2 regions of the Parageobacillus galactosidasius genome follow, and region 2 is predicted to be linked to the other one. Evidence: a T-box and tRNA genes for the amino acid it is inferred to sense, from the RefSeq annotation. Region 2 holds a T-box; the other holds one or more tRNA genes.

Region 1 (8,823 bases), on a different contig from region 2:
TCGGATGACGTTCCGCCCAAGAGGCAGATAAAAAAAATGTTGCATTTTTTATGCCATTTTGTTTTAATACATCGAGGATGTGTAAGGCGTTTTGATCCCCCCAGCTGATATCAAATGTTAGTGATACCTCATGCTTGCTTTTTTCTATTTTATAGACCGCTTTTGGCCCAGTAGAGAGAGAAAGCGTGGGATTATTGATTCCTTGGGCATATAAAATAGTGGCTGTAAAAAATGCAGATAGAACGATAATAAGTGCCTTTTTTAAGGAACGTCCATTTAATGCATAGAAAAAACTCACTATTTTTCCCCCTTTATCCTAAAGTTGTTCTGTCACCATCTTATGCTTGTCACCCCGGGTGTTATGAAAAATATTTTCAAACCATGTTTTATTCTTGATCCCGATAAACATATTAATAAAAAATACACCCGTGGTGCTAGTTGAGTCTTAACGCTCAACTAGCCCAAGAACAACAAGCGAGTAAGCCAGTAAAATACCATCCAGTGCCGTTTCAAATCCAGAAACCGAGTTCGCTCGAATCTCGGTGATCCGATACGAATCGACTAAAATCGAAAACACGGTTTCCACCACTTTACGTTTTCGCTTCATCCACTGTTTCCATGCGTCCGATTGGCGAATTCGCTGATTTTTTCGAACGGGTAAAATGAAAGTGCTCTTGCATGGGGATTCTCCTTTCGAATGGTAGGTCGCACTTTCATTCTACAGGAGATTCGCCAGGCAAGAGCTATTTTTTATGCTTGTTTGATTTTATCTAGCACCACGGGTAAAAAATACATAAAAAAGTATTGACAATAAAAATTTGCTATGGTAAATTGTTTAACGTCGCTAAGTGATAGCGAAAATAATATTGACATCTTATTAATGAATGTGTTAGCATAAAAAGGTCGCAAAGAGGAAAAAATGTTCTTTGAAAACTGAACAAAACGAAGCGTCCACAACGAAAAGCTGAAGCGCCGCGATCAGCTCTCGAAGCCAAATGTTCTTCACCCGCTGAAGTGCTTGCACTTCGAGGGGGAAGGTTATTTGGCACAAGAGAGCTAGGCGCTGAAGCTAGACAATACGAAAAGCGAAGGCGAGCGACACCTTGCGGTGTCGGCGCTGAAGCTGAAAAGAAGCCAATCAACTTTCTTTTTGGAGAGTTTGATCCTGGCTCAGGACGAACGCTGGCGGCGTGCCTAATACATGCAAGTCGAGCGGACCGAACGGAAGCTTGCTTCTGTTCGGTTAGCGGCGGACGGGGATGAGATTTCCCATCGCGTCAAGCGAGTAAGATCCCTCGAAGATGACGAGGTCGATAGGTCCAAGGTGGAAGCGTGGCGACACGTGGAGCTGACGGATACTAATCGATCGAGGACTTAACCAAGCGGAAAAGCGGAGGTGCGCGCTTAGCTCTCGAAGCCAAATGTTCTTCGCCCGTAGAGGTGCTTGCACCTCAAGGGAGAAGGTTATTTGGCGCAAGAGAGCTAGGCACCGGAGCTAGACAACGGAAAAGCGGAAGCCGCCTATGCAAAACGGCTTCTTCCAAACAGACGGTTATCTAGTTTTGAGGGAATGAAATTTCACTCTTGACAAGATTATTTATTTGGATATAATAATATTTGGCTGATAACTTGCCTAGTGACAATAGCGGAGAGGAAACACCCGTTCCCATCCCGAACACGGAAGTTAAGCTCTCCAGCGCCGATGGTAGTTGGGGCCAGCGCCCCTGCAAGAGTAGGTCGTTGCTAGGCAAGTTGAATATTCCAAAGCAGCTCAGTGGGAAGCAACGAGCATAAGCTTCTATGAATAAGCTGCGAGTTGCCTCGACGCATCCAGCTTCTTTGAAAAAGCTTGTAGAGGAAGAGGCAACGAAAAAATTGAGTATAAACCAACAACCCGTTATTCCGCAGTAGCTCAGTGGTAGAGCAATCGGCTGTTAACCGATTGGTCGCAGGTTCGAATCCTGCCTGCGGAGCCATGCTTCCATAGCTCAGTTGGTAGAGCACTTCCATGGTAAGGAAGAGGTCACCGGTTCAAGCCCGGTTGGAAGCTTTCGTATTGTGATTTTTTGGCCCGTTGGTCAAGTGGTTAAGACACCGCCCTTTCACGGCGGTAACACGGGTTCGAATCCCGTACGGGTCACTTTCTTTTTGTGGAGGATTAGCTCAGCTGGGAGAGCACTTGCCTTACAAGCAAGGGGTCGGCGGTTCGATCCCGTCATCCTCCACCACGACATTTTTAATGCCCGCTTAGCTCAATTGGTAGAGACGAGCCTAAGCTTCCGTGAATTCCCTGCGAGTTGTTCCGACGCATATCACTTCGCTGAATAAGCGAGAAGAGGAAGGGACACAAAAAATTAAGTATATATGTCAATACTTCTTTCTTATGCCGGCTTAGCTCAATTGGTAGAGCAACTGACTTGTAATCAGTAGGTTGCGGGTTCAAGTCCTGCAGCCGGCATCATAATATGGAGGGGTAGCGAAGTGGCCAAACGCGGCGGACTGTAAATCCGCTCCCTTTGGGTTCGGCGGTTCGAATCCGTCCCCCTCCACCACCTTATACATAGAGTAATTAGCTGAAATGAAGTATAATTTTTAAGTTATGTGAAATAATATTTTTCGGTAGCATTAGGTACTCCAATATTATTGGGCTATAGCCAAGCGGTAAGGCAACGGACTTTGACTCCGTGATGCGCTGGTTCGAATCCAGCTAGCCCAGCCATAATCCCATTAATTAGCTCAGCAGGGAAGCAATGAGCAAAGCTTCTATGAGTTCGCTATGAATTGTCCCGACGCATCCAACATCTTTGAATTGGCTAGCAGAGGAAGAGGCAACAAAAACATGGAGTGTTTTCATTTACTACACGAGCCATTAGCTCAGCAGGTAGAGCATCTGACTTTTAATCAGAGGGTCGGAGGTTCGAGTCCTCCATGGCTCATTGTCATGCGGAAGTAGTTCAGTGGTAGAACACCACCTTGCCAAGGTGGGGGTCGCGGGTTCGAGTCCCGTCTTCCGCTCTTTTACAACAAGATAGTTTGGGGCCTTAGCTCAGCTGGGAGAGCGCCTGCTTTGCACGCAGGAGGTCATCGGTTCGATCCCGATAGGCTCCATTGATATAACATCCCACTTCGGAAAAAACGAAGTGGGATTTTTTGTTTATTGTGATTGCAGACTGTTCTTTTTTTATAAGAATAAATATTCAAAAAACTGTCGAGTTGAGTCAATATGATATTTTTGTCTACAATTGAAGTAGCACAATGGGAAGGAGAGGGAAACATGAAGACGGTATCGATTATTGGTGTACCGATGGATTTAGGGCAGACACGTCGTGGTGTAGATATGGGGCCGAGTGCCATGCGTTATGCAGGGGTAATCGAGAGGTTAGAACGTCTTCATTATGAAATTGAAGATTTAGGCGATATTCCAATTGGAAAAACAGAACATCCTGATGATGAAGGATCACAGCCCAACTTACGAAATTTGAAAGCGGTTGCAGAAGCAAATGAAAAATTAGCAAAAACAGTGGACGAAGTGATCAAAAGGGGGCGCTTCCCTCTCGTGTTGGGCGGTGATCATAGCATTGCCATTGGTACATTAGCTGGTATTGCGAAGCATTATAAGAATTTAGGAGTTATTTGGTATGACGCCCATGGTGATTTAAATACGCCAGAAACCTCTCCATCCGGAAACATTCATGGCATGCCACTGGCTGTGAGTCTTGGTTTAGGACATCCGTATTTGACGAATATCGGCGGTTATAGCCCAAAAGTGAAACCTGAAAACATTGTTCTTATTGGCATTCGCTCTCTGGACGAAGGGGAAAAGCAGTTAATCCGTGAAAAAGGGATTAAAGTATATACGATGCATGAAATAGATCGTCTCGGCATGACGACAGTAATGGAAGAAACGATTGCATATTTAAAAGAACGAACGGATGGAGTGCATTTATCACTTGATTTAGACGGACTTGATCCGAACGATGCACCGGGAGTGGGTACGCCAGTTATCGGTGGTCTTACTTATCGTGAAAGCCATTTGGCAATGGAAATGCTCGCAGAGGCAAAACTAATTACATCAGCGGAATTTGTAGAGGTGAATCCGATTTTAGATGAGCGCAATAAGACTGCTTCTGTTGCTGTAGGATTGATGGGGTCCCTTTTTGGAGAAAAGCTGGTGTAACGGTGTAAAAACAGCAGATTTTACAGAATCTGCTGTTTTTATTTTGCTTAGGAAAGATTAGGCGGATATGATAAAATAAATGGTGCATGTTTGCATGAAACTTTTTTTATTTGTGAACGTAATACACTGTAGCCGCAGTGAGCGGGGGTACGTATTATTATGGAGATATTTGTGAAAAAACGTATAAAAGCGGTCAAAAAAGGCGATCAAAATGCCTATGCTGATATTGTAGATCTTTATAAAGATAAAATATACCGTTTATGTTATCGTATGCTAGGAAATCGCCATGAGGCGGAAGATGCTGCGCAAGAAGCGTTTATCCGCGCTTATGTTAATATTCATACGTATAATCCAAATATGAGGTTTTCCTCGTGGCTTTACCGAATTGCCGCCAATTTGGCGATTGATAAGATTCGGAAGAAAAAACCGGATGCCTATTTAGACGAAGAGATAAGCGGTACTGATGGGCTTACGATGTATTCACAGCTTTCCTCTAGCGAAGCTTCTCCGGAAGAAGCATTAGAAAGTTTGGAGCTACAGGAAACAGTACAGAAAGCAATTGAACAACTTCCAGAAAAATATCGTAGTGTTATTGTATTGAAGTATATAGAAGGGCTATCATTACAGGAGATTAGCGAAATTTTAGACTTGCCGCTCGGCACGGTAAAAACGAGACTTCACCGTGGCAGAGAAGCGTTGCGAAAGCATTTGGGTCATTTATGAGAGGGTGAAGAACATGAAATGTCCGCATAACATTGTAAACCTTATGCATGATTTTTTAGATGGTGATATTGGGCCGCATGATGAAAAAATATTAAGGGAGCATTTGCAGCAATGTTCAGCATGCGCTGATCATTTTAATGGACTAGAGAAAACAGTCGCGTTCATTCAGCATGCGTCCCATCTCACCCCTCCTTCGGATTTTACGGCCCGTGTGATGGCACAGCTACCGAAAGAAAGAAAGATGATTCGTGTTAGAAGGTGGCTGCAAACCCATCCGTTTATTACCGCTGCATCGTTATTTATGATGTTGACGATAGGCAGTCTATTTACCACATGGAACACACAGAAACAATTTTCTGTTTCCACACATGAAAATGTCATTATTCGCGGTCATACTGTCATTGTTCCGAAAGGAGAAGTCGTTCAAGGAGATATTGTCGTTCGCAACGGTTCTATAAAGATAGAAGGGAAAGTCGAGGGCAATGTCACCGTGATTCATGGAGAAAAATATTTAGCTTCTGCAGGACAAGTAACAGGAGAAATTGAAGAAATTAACCAAGTATTTGAGTGGATTTGGTATAATATTAAGGAACGAATCAAGGATGCGGTGGAAGCGTTCGAATAGAGAGCCATCTTTTTTGATGGCTTTTTTATATGATATGTTATAATAGAAGGGTTGTTTCAATAAAATTATGTTTGAATTAGAATGATAAAGGAAGTGTGAAAATGCCTTTCGGAGAGCTCCCGATTTTAAGTTATTTAGGCAAGGCCGTCGATATTCTTGTTGTTTGGTATGTTATATATAAATTAATCATGATGATTCGCGGGACGAAGGCAGTCCAGCTTCTAAAAGGAATTATTCTTATTATACTAGTGCATATTGTTAGTAACTTTCTCGGTCTTAACACGCTGCAATGGCTAATGGATCGAGCAATCACATGGGGGTTTCTCGCTATTATTATTATCTTCCAGCCGGAATTGCGGCGTGCGCTTGAGCAAATAGGACGGGGAAAGCTGTTTTCTCGAAGCAGTTCGAATGAGGACGAAGAGCAAGTAAAAATGGTTGAAGCGATTATTAAAGCAACGGAATATATGGCAAAACGGAGAATAGGCGCGTTAATTTCCATTGAACGGGAAACAGGAATGGGAGATTATATTGAAACAGGCATTATTTTGAATGCCCGTGTTTCCTCTGAACTATTAATTAATATTTTTATCCCTAATACTCCGTTGCACGACGGGGCTGTTATTATTCAAAAAAACCATGTCGCAGCAGCGGCCTGTTACCTGCCGCTTTCAGAAAGCCCTTTTATTTCGAAAGAGCTTGGGACTCGGCATCGCGCTGCATTAGGAATTAGTGAAGTGACAGATAGCATAACGGTTGTTGTATCAGAAGAAACCGGTGCGGTATCGGTCACAAAAAACGGGGAGCTACACAGAGATTTAACCCCGGAGCAGTTTCGGGAGTTGCTTACAAAGGAGCTAGTGCCATCCACAAAGGCGACTTCCTCATCCCGTTGGCAATGGAGGGGGAAGAAACATGGATAAGTTAATGAACAATCATTGGTTTATTAAAATATTTTCTTTACTGTTAGCGATTATGCTTTATATGTCGGCGAATATTGAGAAAGAAACAAAATCGGGAGTGATTACCCGCAATACGGTAGGACAAGAGGATACGGAAACAATGACAAATGTTCCTGTAGTGGTTTATTATGATGAGGAAAATTTAGTTGTCTCCGGTATTCCGAAATATGTGAATGTCACTTTGCAAGGGCCTGCAAGTATTGTTAAGCCGACTGCTTTACAGCGCAATTTTGAAGTGTATATCGACTTAACGAATTTACCATTAGGAACGTATACCGTTCCAATTAAATATAAAGATATATCTGATAAACTAAAGGTCAACATCCACCCTTCAGTCGCAAAAGTAACGATTCAAGAAAAAGTTTCTAAAAATTTCCCTGTCGGGGTTGATTTGATCAATAAAAATAAAGTGCCCGAAGGCTATTTGATTGAAAAGCCGATTGTCAAACCAAACGCCGTTACTATTACGGGTGCCAAAGAATTAATTGAAAGTATATCATCGGTAAAAGCTAGAATTGATTTAGATAGGGCAACAGATACCGTAACAGAGGAATCGAGCGTAACCGTTTATGACAAAAGAGGCAACGTACTTAATGTAGATGTCCAGCCTTCCGTAGTAGAAGTAACCGTTCCGATTAAAAGCCCAAGCAAAACGGTTCCACTGAAAATTAATCGGACAGGATCACTGCGAAAAGGATTAAGTATAGTAAAAATAGAAACCATCCCAAATCAAGTAACTATTTTTGGCTCAAAAGAAAAAATCAATTCCATTGAATTTATTGACGGTATTACGATTCATTTAGATGAAATTACAGAAGATAAGACATTGGAAGTGAATGTTCCGTTGCCTGCAGGAGTAAAAAGTGTGGATCCTTCTAAAATAAAAATAGTCATTGATGTACAAAAAGAAGAATCGAAAACATTAAAAGATGTACCGATTCATGTAGTAGGATTAGGAGATCAATATACGGTTGATTTTGTAGATCTGCAAGAAGGGGCGATGGATGTTCAGCTTTATGGGGCACCGAATGTATTAAGCGATATAACAAAAGACGATATTCAATTATATATAGATGTTAGTGATTTAGGCGTTGGTGAACATGAAGTAAAAGCGGAATTAAATGGTCCACAAAATATCAAATGGCAATTACCGAAAGAAAAAGTAAAAATTAAAATTAATGAACGATAATTTCATTTGCGTAAGGAGAGAGTGTATAATGGGTAAATATTTTGGCACTGATGGTGTTCGTGGAGTAGCGAATCGTGAGTTGACGCCAGAACTGGCATTTAAAATAGGCCGCTGCGGCGGTTATGTATTAACAAAAAGCGAAGAACGGCCAAAAGTATTAATTGGTCGTGATACACGTATTTCTGGTCATATGCTTGAAGGAGCGCTTGTCGCTGGGCTGCTTTCTATCGGGGCGGAAGTGATGCGCCTCGGTGTGATTTCTACACCAGGTGTTGCTTATTTGACAAAAGCGTTGGGAGCGCAAGCGGGAATTATGATTTCCGCATCACATAACCCTGTTCAAGATAATGGAATCAAGTTTTTTGGTCCAGACGGCTTTAAACTTTCCGATGAACAAGAACAAGAAATTGAAGCGTTGATTGATAGCCCGGAAGATATGTTGCCAAGACCGATAGGAAAAGCATTAGGACAAGTGAACGATTATTTTGAAGGCGGCCAAAAGTATTTGCAGTATTTAAAACAGACCATTGACGAAGATTTTTCCGGATTGAAAATTGCGCTCGATTGCGCGCATGGAGCCACTTCATCTCTTGCTACCCATTTATTCGCCGATTTGGAGGCGGATGTTGTTACAATGGGTGCATCACCGAACGGTCTTAACATTAACGAAGGAGTTGGCTCGACACATCCAGAAGCATTAGCGGCGTTTGTGAAAGAAAAAGGAGCAGATGTTGGACTTGCCTTTGACGGCGACGGGGATCGCTTGATTGCGGTAGATGAATACGGAAATATTGTGGATGGCGACCAAATTATGTACATTTGCGCGAAATATTTAAAAGAAACTGGCCGTCTTAAACATCAAACCGTCGTTTCCACTGTGATGAGCAATCTCGGATTTTACAAAGCGCTTGAGGCGCAAGGAATTCAAAGTGTACAAACAGCTGTTGGCGACCGTTATGTCGTAGAAGAAATGAGAAAAAATGGTTATAACTTAGGCGGAGAACAGTCAGGGCATATTATTTTCCTCGATTACAATACAACAGGAGATGGATTGCTAACGGCATTGCAGCTTGTGAACATTATGAAAGTCAAAGAAAAACCGCTTTCTGAGCTTGCCAGTGAAATGAAAAAATATCCGCAACAGCTG
Region 2 (8,823 bases):
TTTGCTGTACAAACAATGTTTCTTCACTTGTTTCTTTCGCTTCTTCGTTGAGCTCGTTCAACATTTCTTCAATACGAGACATTTCTGTTTTTATGTAGTGATGGGAAATTACTTCTTTTTCCAATAAATCGTATAATGTATCAATCTCTTCTTTTATTTCAGTAATCCCTTGTTTTGCTTCTTCTACTTGCAAATCGCCAATCATTTGCATACACTGTTCAATTTTTTCCCGCTTTTGCACTATTTCCCGATCTATTTGTAAATGATCAAGGATATAGCCTTCCTGCTTCATTTCTTTATATCCATCGTAAAGCTCCTCCAGCTGGGCTGGAATCGTTGTTTGACACTCTGTTAATAATTCTGGAATATCGCTCATCATCTCTGTAACTTTGTTTAGTTCCCCTTTTGATGAAAGAACGATTTCCCGCGCAGCCAAGTAGTTTCCTGATGCTGTTAATTCCTCAAACTGTTTAAATTTTGATTCGATCTCTTCTAATTTTTCATCTAGCTTTGCCGCTGCAACTCCGAACGTATACCGATAAGCCAACAACGTTTTTTTCGCTTCACGATACATTGTTCTTAACTCTTCTATTTCAGTACGGTTTTGCTCCTCACTGCCGATCAATTCATGCACTTCATCAATAATGAGTTGAACTTCCTCTTCCGCTTGACGCAGCAGCTGATCGATTTCACGCAACACCGCTTTTGCTTTTGCATAACGATATTTATCAAGCAATTCTTCTGTATCAAATAATTTTTCTTCCACGTCAGGCAACTTAACAGCTACGAGATCGTCCCACTTTTGCCGCCACTTCTCAAACAATTGTTCCGTTTCTCCCGTCATATTCAATTGTTTTACTTTCGAAAGCTCATCGGGCACCGGTCGATTCATAATCGAAATTTTCCACGCTTCCAGTCGATCAATTTCGCTATACATTTTTTTTCGGTACACATGATTATATATCATTACTCCGCCAAGAAGGAGTAGAACGATAACTGCGATTTCCATCAAGAAATAGCCCCCTTGCACCCGAGTTAGTCACAAAAGAAAATGAGGTTAACCGAGAAGGCAAATTTGCGTAATGTTTTTTCAATGTTTTTATGATACCATGTTAACGACATTTTTTGACCAAATTTTTTATTTTTTTCACAGAAATCTTCATTTTTCTTATATTAAGGAAGGAGTGAGTCATTTTGCGTGACGGGCACATCCATACCCCGTTTTGTCCGCACGGAAGCGGCGATTCACTAGAACAATACGTTGAACGGGCCATTATGCTTGGCTATAAAGAAATTTCTTTTACAGAGCATGCCCCGCTTCCGGAAGGATTTACCGATCCGACACCATATCAAGATAGCGCAATGCGTCGCGAACAAATCGATCATTATTTCGCATCATTAACCGATTTGAAAGCACGTTATCAAAATGATATTATCATCCACATCGGTCTTGAAGTCGATTTTATTCTCGGTTTCGAAGAAAAAACAGCACGATTTTTAGAAGATGTCGGACCGTTGTTAGATGACGGCATTTTATCTGTACATTTTCTCTATTGCAAAGGACAGTACGTCTGTATCGATTACAGCCCTGAAATGTTCGCCGATATCATAACATTATTCGGCTCGATCGACAATGTGTACAATGCGTATTACGACACAGTTTTGCAATCGATTCGCGCAAATCTTGGCCCGTATAAACCGAAACGCATTGGCCATATGACGCTTATCCATAAATTTCAAAAACGCTTCCCTTGTTCTTCACCGATGACGGAGCCGCTGTTACGGATTCTCGATGAAATAAAACTCCGCGATTATGAGCTTGACTATAACGGTGCAGGTGCTAGAAAACCGCTTTGTTTGCAGCCGTATCCGCCAAACTGGGTAATCCGCGAGGCAATGAAGCGAAACATCCGTATTATATATGGTTCAGACGCACATAGCGCAAACGATTTACATCAAGGAACGGACGTTATGCTAAAAGAAGCGTTTTTCGATTGACAAAGTTTCTATAACCACCATAGAATATCCTCATATGGACAAAGGAGGCGGAAAAACATTGTTTCATGCTGTCGCTTATAACGGAACACGGGAAGAAAACTACGAACTTGTCATTCAACAGCTGCGCGCGTTAATTGAAGGAGAATCAAACTTCATCGCTAATTTAGCCAACGCTTCCGCTTTATTAAATCATTTTTTCGAACAAATCAATTGGGTTGGTTTCTACTTAACGGAAAACGATGAGCTTGTGTTAGGTCCGTTTCAAGGGCTTCCGGCCTGTGTACGCATTCCGTTTGGCAAAGGTGTATGCGGCACCGCCGCAAAAAACAAAAAAACCATCATCGTTCCTGACGTTCATCTGTTTCCAGGGCACATTGCATGTGATGCTGCATCGCAATCAGAAATTGTCGTGCCTATGATAAAAGATGGGAATGTAATCGGTGTACTAGACATTGATAGTCCGATCAAAAATCGTTTTGATGAAACAGATCAAAAATATTTGGAAAAGTTCGTCGACGTCATTATAGCGACATTATAGGATAGAAAACAATAATCGAGAAGAAAGGAATCCGAATGAACGGATTCCTTTTTACACTTTATATTGACGAACATAATCTTTCACAAAAATACAATTCTTTCCTGTTCTTTTCGCCGCATAAAGCGCCTCATCAGCCCGTTTAAATAAATCTTTCGCTTCTTCGGGACGATTTTTTTTCCAATACGAAATGCCGCATGAAATCGTTACAGGAGGATGTGTTTCCTTTCTTACTTTTTCAGCAAGACGATGCGCAATCGAAATTCCTACGGCTAATGACACTTTCGGCAAATAGACGGCAAGTTCCTCCCCGCCCCAACGAGCGCCGATGTCACTAGCGCGAATATTGGAACGAATGATGTTGGCAACCTGAACGAGCACATGATCCCCGATTTGATGTCCATATGTATCATTTACTTGTTTAAAATTATCAATATCGACTAAAATAAACGTTCCAAATTCGTCATGAAGCATCGATGTTTTGATTTGTTCATCTAAATAGCGTCTTGTATACAATTTCGTCAAATAGTCCGTAACAACGTGCTTTTCAAGCTCTTCTCTTAACATCGCATTCGTAAATGCGAGGGTGGAATGTTGAATCAGTGACTGCAACAGTTTAAACATTTCAAACGTAAAATGGTATGGTTCGCGATGTAAAACAATCGTAACTCCTTTTAGCTCCCCATTTTGAACCATAGGAGCAGCCATTAGAGAGTGGTAGACAGGAACGGAAAGAGAAGCATGAATTTTTGCATCTCCAACAAAGACGATATCCTTTTCCGTTTTCATTTTCTTTTCCACAAATTCAATATACTTTTTGGATTTACAGGATTGAAAAAATGGTGTGCTCCCAGGTAATAGCTTTCGTTTCCTCCCTTCAAACCAGAAAAAACCGACTTCATCCGCACAAAACGATTGCTTAATTTGCTTTACCATAAATTCAATGGCATCTTGAAGACGCAAATTTGCATTCAACTGGTGTATCGTTTCATTAATTAGCTGTAAATCCGCAACGAGACGACGGGATTGCTCATACAATTTCGCATTTTCCAACGCGCTTCCCGCCGTATTGGCAAGCAAAGAAATAAAATTGATTTCCCTTTTTGGAAACTCCATAATGTAAGGGGCCATAATTTCAATAACACCGTAAACGCCCTGCGCTCCTTTAATCGGCGCATACAAAACGGAACGACGCAGCGAAATGGAGTCTTCAAACTGAATTCTCCCCGTCAAAAAAGCCTGCATCGCTGCCATATTTTCGCCGCTTTCATCAAAAACAAGCGGTTTGATTGGCAAATGCCCGTGATGCTGATTATCGTGCGACAAAAGCAAATAGTATGTAAAGGACGGATATACTTGCTTAAGAGTGTTAATAATTTCCTCGAGCACATCATCAATCTTCATCGATGAATGAATTTTCGCGGCAAACCGATGAAGCTGTTCATAACGTTTTTCATCGCTAAGCCCTTGGGATATCATCCTGAACTTTCGGAAAAGCGTTGAAAAATCTTGTTTGATTTTTTTTAGCAGCCTTCTGCTTATGAAAAGCTGGCGATCATACACTAGCTGCAACATCCCGATTAACTCCTCGGAAAGACGAAGGAAAATTTGCGCGGTTATATACTTTTCATCTTCATGAATTTGTATCGTCTGCTGCTCATCATCTACCATTGCTTTTATATTGTCAGGCAGAATTTGATGACAGAAAGGAGAGTGACTTTCTTCTGATTTCGTGATTGCTTCCGGATAAAACGATTTATTTAAAGGATCAAACACAAAAAAAGCAGCTTGCTTTATCATAAGCTCCTGTTTGAGTAGTAACAGCAATTCTGTGATCACATTGGAAAAATTCTCATAATCATCATACGATAAAAACCAATGAAAAAATTTTTGTTTAAAGGCTCCGTACACTTTTTCTTCTTCTAATTTCATCGCCCTTTTCACCTAAACTGATGTTCTCATTCCAGTTAGTTTTAGAATGGAGTATATACAAAACTTTTCAAAAAATTACATCTTTTATTATATCATATTATCTCGAAATAAGGAAAATAAAAATATTGACTTTGCCCTATAAAAGTCATATAATAGCCTTTGTGTAAAATATAGCAGCCTTAGTGCTCACCTTTATGGTTCCATTTTGTTCCTCGATAACGAGGTGTATCGTGTAACTCTTAGCTGCTAGAGCGAGGATACATGAAAACAAAATGGCCATAATTGTTGACGCACGCCTGCTTTTATTTTACCCGAAATAAAAGCAAAAGGAGGAGCATTGAATGGCTCGTTATACAGGTCCAACGTGGAAAATTTCTCGCCGCCTAGGAATCTCCTTAAGCGGTACAGGTAAAGAGTTGCAAAAACGTCCTTACCCACCAGGTCAACATGGTCCAAGTCAACGCAGAAAACTTTCGGAATATGGTCTGCAATTGCAAGAAAAACAAAAACTTCGCCATATGTACGGCGTAAACGAACGTCAATTCCGCAAAACGTTTGAAGAAGCTGGCAAAATGCCTGGTAAACACGGGGAAAACTTTATGATTCTTTTAGAATCACGTTTAGACAACCTTGTTTACCGTTTAGGCTTTGCGCGTACTCGCCGCCAAGCTCGTCAGCTTGTAACGCACGGCCATATTTTAGTTGACGGAAACCGTGTAAACATTCCATCTTATCGCGTGAAACCTGGCCAAACGATTTCTGTCCGCGAAAAATCTCGCAACCTTCAAGTCATTAAAGAAGCATTAGAATTGAACAACTTCGTACCAGATTATTTAACATTGGATGCTGAAAAACTTGAAGGCACGTATACTCGTTTACCTGAACGCTCCGAATTGCCATCAGAAATTAACGAAGCATTAATCGTTGAGTTCTACTCTCGTTAATGCGCCGCATCCCTTCAGATATGATTCTGGAGGGATTTTTTCTGTTTTGTGATCATCTACCAATAAAAAAACCCGGTCTTCCCGGGTTTTTTTATTGGTAGCGAATTAAATAATATTTTTTCTTTCCGCGGCGAATGATGGTAAAACGTCCTTCGATGCGGTTTTCTTTTGTAATCACTGCATTGACGTCTTGTATGCGCTCACCATTGATGTAAATCGCTCCGTTTGTAATATCTTCCCTCGCCTGCCGTTTCGATGGCACAATCTTCGCCATGACAAGGAGTTCCACTAACGGAACTTCCTCTCCCTCATATTCAAAAGAAGGAACGTCTTTAAACCCTTGTTCAATTTCCTCGGCTGTTAATTGTGACACACTTCCACTAAAGAGCGCCTCCGAAATGCGAATCGCTTGCTTCAAGGCTTCTTCTCCATGGACAAGTTTCGTCATTTCTTCGGCTAACGCTTTTTGCGCCGCACGCTGTTCCGGAGCTTTCTGCAATTGTTTTTCTAGCTCTTCAATTTCTTCTTTCGATAAGAACGTAAAGTATTTTAAATATTTAATGACATCACGGTCGTCTGTGTTAATCCAAAATTGGTAAAACTCATATGGAGACGTTTTTTCCCGATCAAGCCAAATGGCTCCGCTCTCTGTTTTCCCGAATTTTGTTCCATCTGCTTTGGTAACAAGCGGAACGGTTAATCCAAACGCTTTTGCATCTCCTTCCGTTTTTCGGATTAACTCTAATCCTGCTGTGATATTTCCCCATTGGTCACTGCCGCCAATTTGCAAACGACATTGTTCGTTTTGATAAAGTTTTAAGAAGTCCAATGATTGTAAAATCATATAGCTAAACTCCGTAAACGAAATGCCTGTCTCGATGCGCGATTGCACCGATTCTTTCGCCAGCATGTAGTTTAGCCCGAAGTTTTTTCCAACATCGCGCAAAAAAGTAATCACATCAAGCGAACCAATCCAATCATAGTTGTTGGCGATTTTCGCCGGATTTTCTTTCGCATCAAAATCTAAAAATCTTGACAATTGTTCTTTAATGCGTTCACTCCATTGTTGCACCGTTTCTTTTGCATTTAATGTACGCTCGCTTTTTTTTCCGCTTGGGTCTCCGATTAGCCCGGTCGCACCGCCAACAAGCGCAATTGGACGATGGCCAGCTAGCTGAAATCGGCGCAGCGTTAAAATCGGCAATAAATGTCCGATGTGCAAACTGTCCGCCGTAGGGTCAAATCCGGAATATAGCGTCACTTTTTCCTCATTTAGTAATTTCTGAAGCCCTTCCTTATCCGTGACTTGGTTAATTAATCCGCGCCATTCCAACTCTTGCAACAAGTCCATTTGATCCACCCCTTTTTTATTTTTTCATAAAAAAATCGCCCCTTAAACTGAAGGGACGATTGACATCGCGGTACCACCCTACTTAGAAAGCATAGCGCTTTCTCACTTCATTTCGATAACGGCAAATGCCGTCTTTTGCTACTTGGACAATCCGTTCGCAAAAGCTGCTCGAGGAGGTAATTCGTGTTTATCTATGTGCTAGTTCACACCAACCACTAGCTCTCTGAAACAGGGAGATAAACACTACTCGTTCCTGTCATCGCTTTTATGTATATCGTTTTTGATATACATGTTTTTATCATACTCTCATAAATTTGTCAAACCGAATCAAATCGCATTTATAATGAAAGAAAAATGACAAAAAGCCGCAATATTCAACAAAAAATATGATATACTGTGTTTACATTTATTTGTTGTTTATATAGGGGGAATGCCCATGGAGCATATAAAACAAACGTTTTCCCTAAAGAAAGCATGGCGCTATTTTCTCATTACATATGAAGTATGTTGGAATCTTTTTCTTATTTTTCTTATTTTCGCACTATGCGCCATTTGCTTTGCGGTCGGTCTTGGCGCCGGATATTTTGCTTTTTTAGTAAAAGATATGCCGCTTCCTTCGTATCAAGAAATGAAAACAGATATTTACAACTATGAGGAAACAACGCATATTTACTTCGCCAATAACGTTTATCTTGGAAATTTCCGCACGGATTTAGAGAGAGAAGAAGTAAAATTGAAAGATGTTTCCCCTTACGTCATAAAAGCAATAATCGCAACAGAAGACGAATATTTTTACGAACATCACGGTATTGTTCCAAAAGCAATTATCCGGGCGCTTTTTCAAGAAGCTACCAACTCTGCAATGCAAACAGGCGGAAGCACGCTAACGCAACAGCTTGTGAAAAATCAAATATTAACCAATGAAGCGTCGTTTGAACGGAAAGCGAAAGAAATATTGCTTGCGCTTCGCCTCGAAAAATTTTTTAGCAAAAATGAAATTTTAGAGGCATATTTAAATGTCGTTCCATTCGGCAGAAACTCATCCGGGCGCAACATTGCCGGCATCCAAGCAGCGGCCCAAGGCGTTTTTGGAGTAAATGCGAAAGATTTAAATCTAGCCCAAGCAGCATTTTTAGCCGGCCTTCCGCAAAGCCCTTTCGTTTATACGCCATTTACAAGCGATGGAAAAGTGAAAAAAGATTTATCCCCAGCATTGCATCGCATGAAAACGGTGTTAACACGCATGAAACAGGAAGGCTATATTTCCGAAAAGCAATATAAAGAAGCGCTGCAATATGATATCGCCAAACATTTTGCGCCACCGAAGCCATCACCGTTTGAGAAATATCCGTGGCTCACGATGGAAATTGAAAAGCGTGCGAAAGAAGCGCTAGCGGAAGTTTTAGCCAAAAAAGATAGGTATGAGAAACAGCAGTTATGGCAAGACGCATCTCTTTATGAACGCTATTTAGCAAAAGCAGAAAAACAGCTTCGCCAAAACGGGTATAACATTTACACAACGATTGACAAAAATATTTACGATCGCATGCAAAAAGTAGTTGCAAATTATCAATATTACGGCGACGACATTATTCAATACGTAAAAGATCAACAGACGGGCAAAACGGTTGCAAAGCGGGAACCTGTCGAAGTCGGTGCAATCCTTATTGAAAATAAGACAGGGAGAATTATTAGCTTTGTCGGCGGCAGAGATTACGGGCGAGAGCAGCTCAATCACGCCACACAAGCATATCGATCAAACGGTTCGACAATGAAACCGCTGCTCGTATATGCGCCAGCAATGGAAATGGGCATTATTCAGCCCGGTTCCGTCATCCCAGACACAGAATTACGCATCAAGACAGGTAAAGGTTATTACACTCCAAAAAATGCGGACCGAAAAACACACGGTTTAGTCACCGCTCGACGCGCCTTGCAGTATTCTTATAACATTCCTGCGATTCGAACATATATGAAGATCATGAATCAACATCCAGTAGAATATTTGCACAAAATGGGCATTACCAGTGTGGCAAAAACAGAAGAAAACCACGTCGCCTTGG

Evidence for each region. The T-box of region 2 lies ahead of tyrS (tyrosine--tRNA ligase). A T-box ahead of a tRNA ligase gene usually reads a tRNA of that ligase, here a tRNA-Tyr.
Region 1: it encodes a tRNA-Tyr, which carries the amino acid that the T-box ahead of tyrS (tyrosine--tRNA ligase) is inferred to sense. The anticodon was not compared.

Annotation. Positions count from the first base shown of each region.
Region 1 covers NZ_NDYL01000001.1:157,315-166,137, forward strand. The annotation lists gene pdaB (polysaccharide deacetylase family sporulation protein PdaB) at 1-298, opposite strand, end outside; partial or broken gene B9L23_RS00875 (transposase) at 446-667, opposite strand; rRNA gene rrf (5S ribosomal RNA) at 1,633-1,749, shown strand; tRNA gene B9L23_RS00885 (tRNA-Asn) at 1,902-1,976, shown strand; tRNA gene B9L23_RS00890 (tRNA-Thr) at 1,978-2,050, shown strand; tRNA gene B9L23_RS00895 (tRNA-Glu) at 2,069-2,140, shown strand; tRNA gene B9L23_RS00900 (tRNA-Val) at 2,153-2,228, shown strand; tRNA gene B9L23_RS00905 (tRNA-Thr) at 2,386-2,458, shown strand; tRNA gene B9L23_RS00910 (tRNA-Tyr) at 2,468-2,552, shown strand; tRNA gene B9L23_RS00915 (tRNA-Gln) at 2,645-2,719, shown strand; tRNA gene B9L23_RS00920 (tRNA-Lys) at 2,864-2,936, shown strand; tRNA gene B9L23_RS00925 (tRNA-Gly) at 2,944-3,015, shown strand; tRNA gene B9L23_RS00930 (tRNA-Ala) at 3,036-3,108, shown strand; gene rocF (arginase) at 3,275-4,177, shown strand; gene sigW (RNA polymerase sigma factor SigW) at 4,337-4,900, shown strand; gene rsiW (anti-sigma-W factor RsiW) at 4,914-5,525, shown strand; gene cdaA (diadenylate cyclase CdaA) at 5,627-6,448, shown strand; gene B9L23_RS00955 (CdaR family protein) at 6,441-7,676, shown strand; gene glmM (phosphoglucosamine mutase) at 7,705-8,823, shown strand, end outside.
Region 2 covers NZ_NDYL01000002.1:1,319,138-1,327,960, forward strand. The annotation lists gene ezrA (septation ring formation regulator EzrA) at 1-1,009, opposite strand, end outside; gene hisJ (histidinol-phosphatase HisJ) at 1,195-1,998, shown strand; gene B9L23_RS16225 (GAF domain-containing protein) at 2,057-2,536, shown strand; gene B9L23_RS16230 (sensor domain-containing diguanylate cyclase) at 2,588-4,465, opposite strand; gene rpsD (30S ribosomal protein S4) at 4,807-5,409, shown strand; gene tyrS (tyrosine--tRNA ligase) at 5,501-6,760, opposite strand; T-box leader at 6,809-7,029, opposite strand; gene B9L23_RS16245 (transglycosylase domain-containing protein) at 7,197-8,823, shown strand, end outside.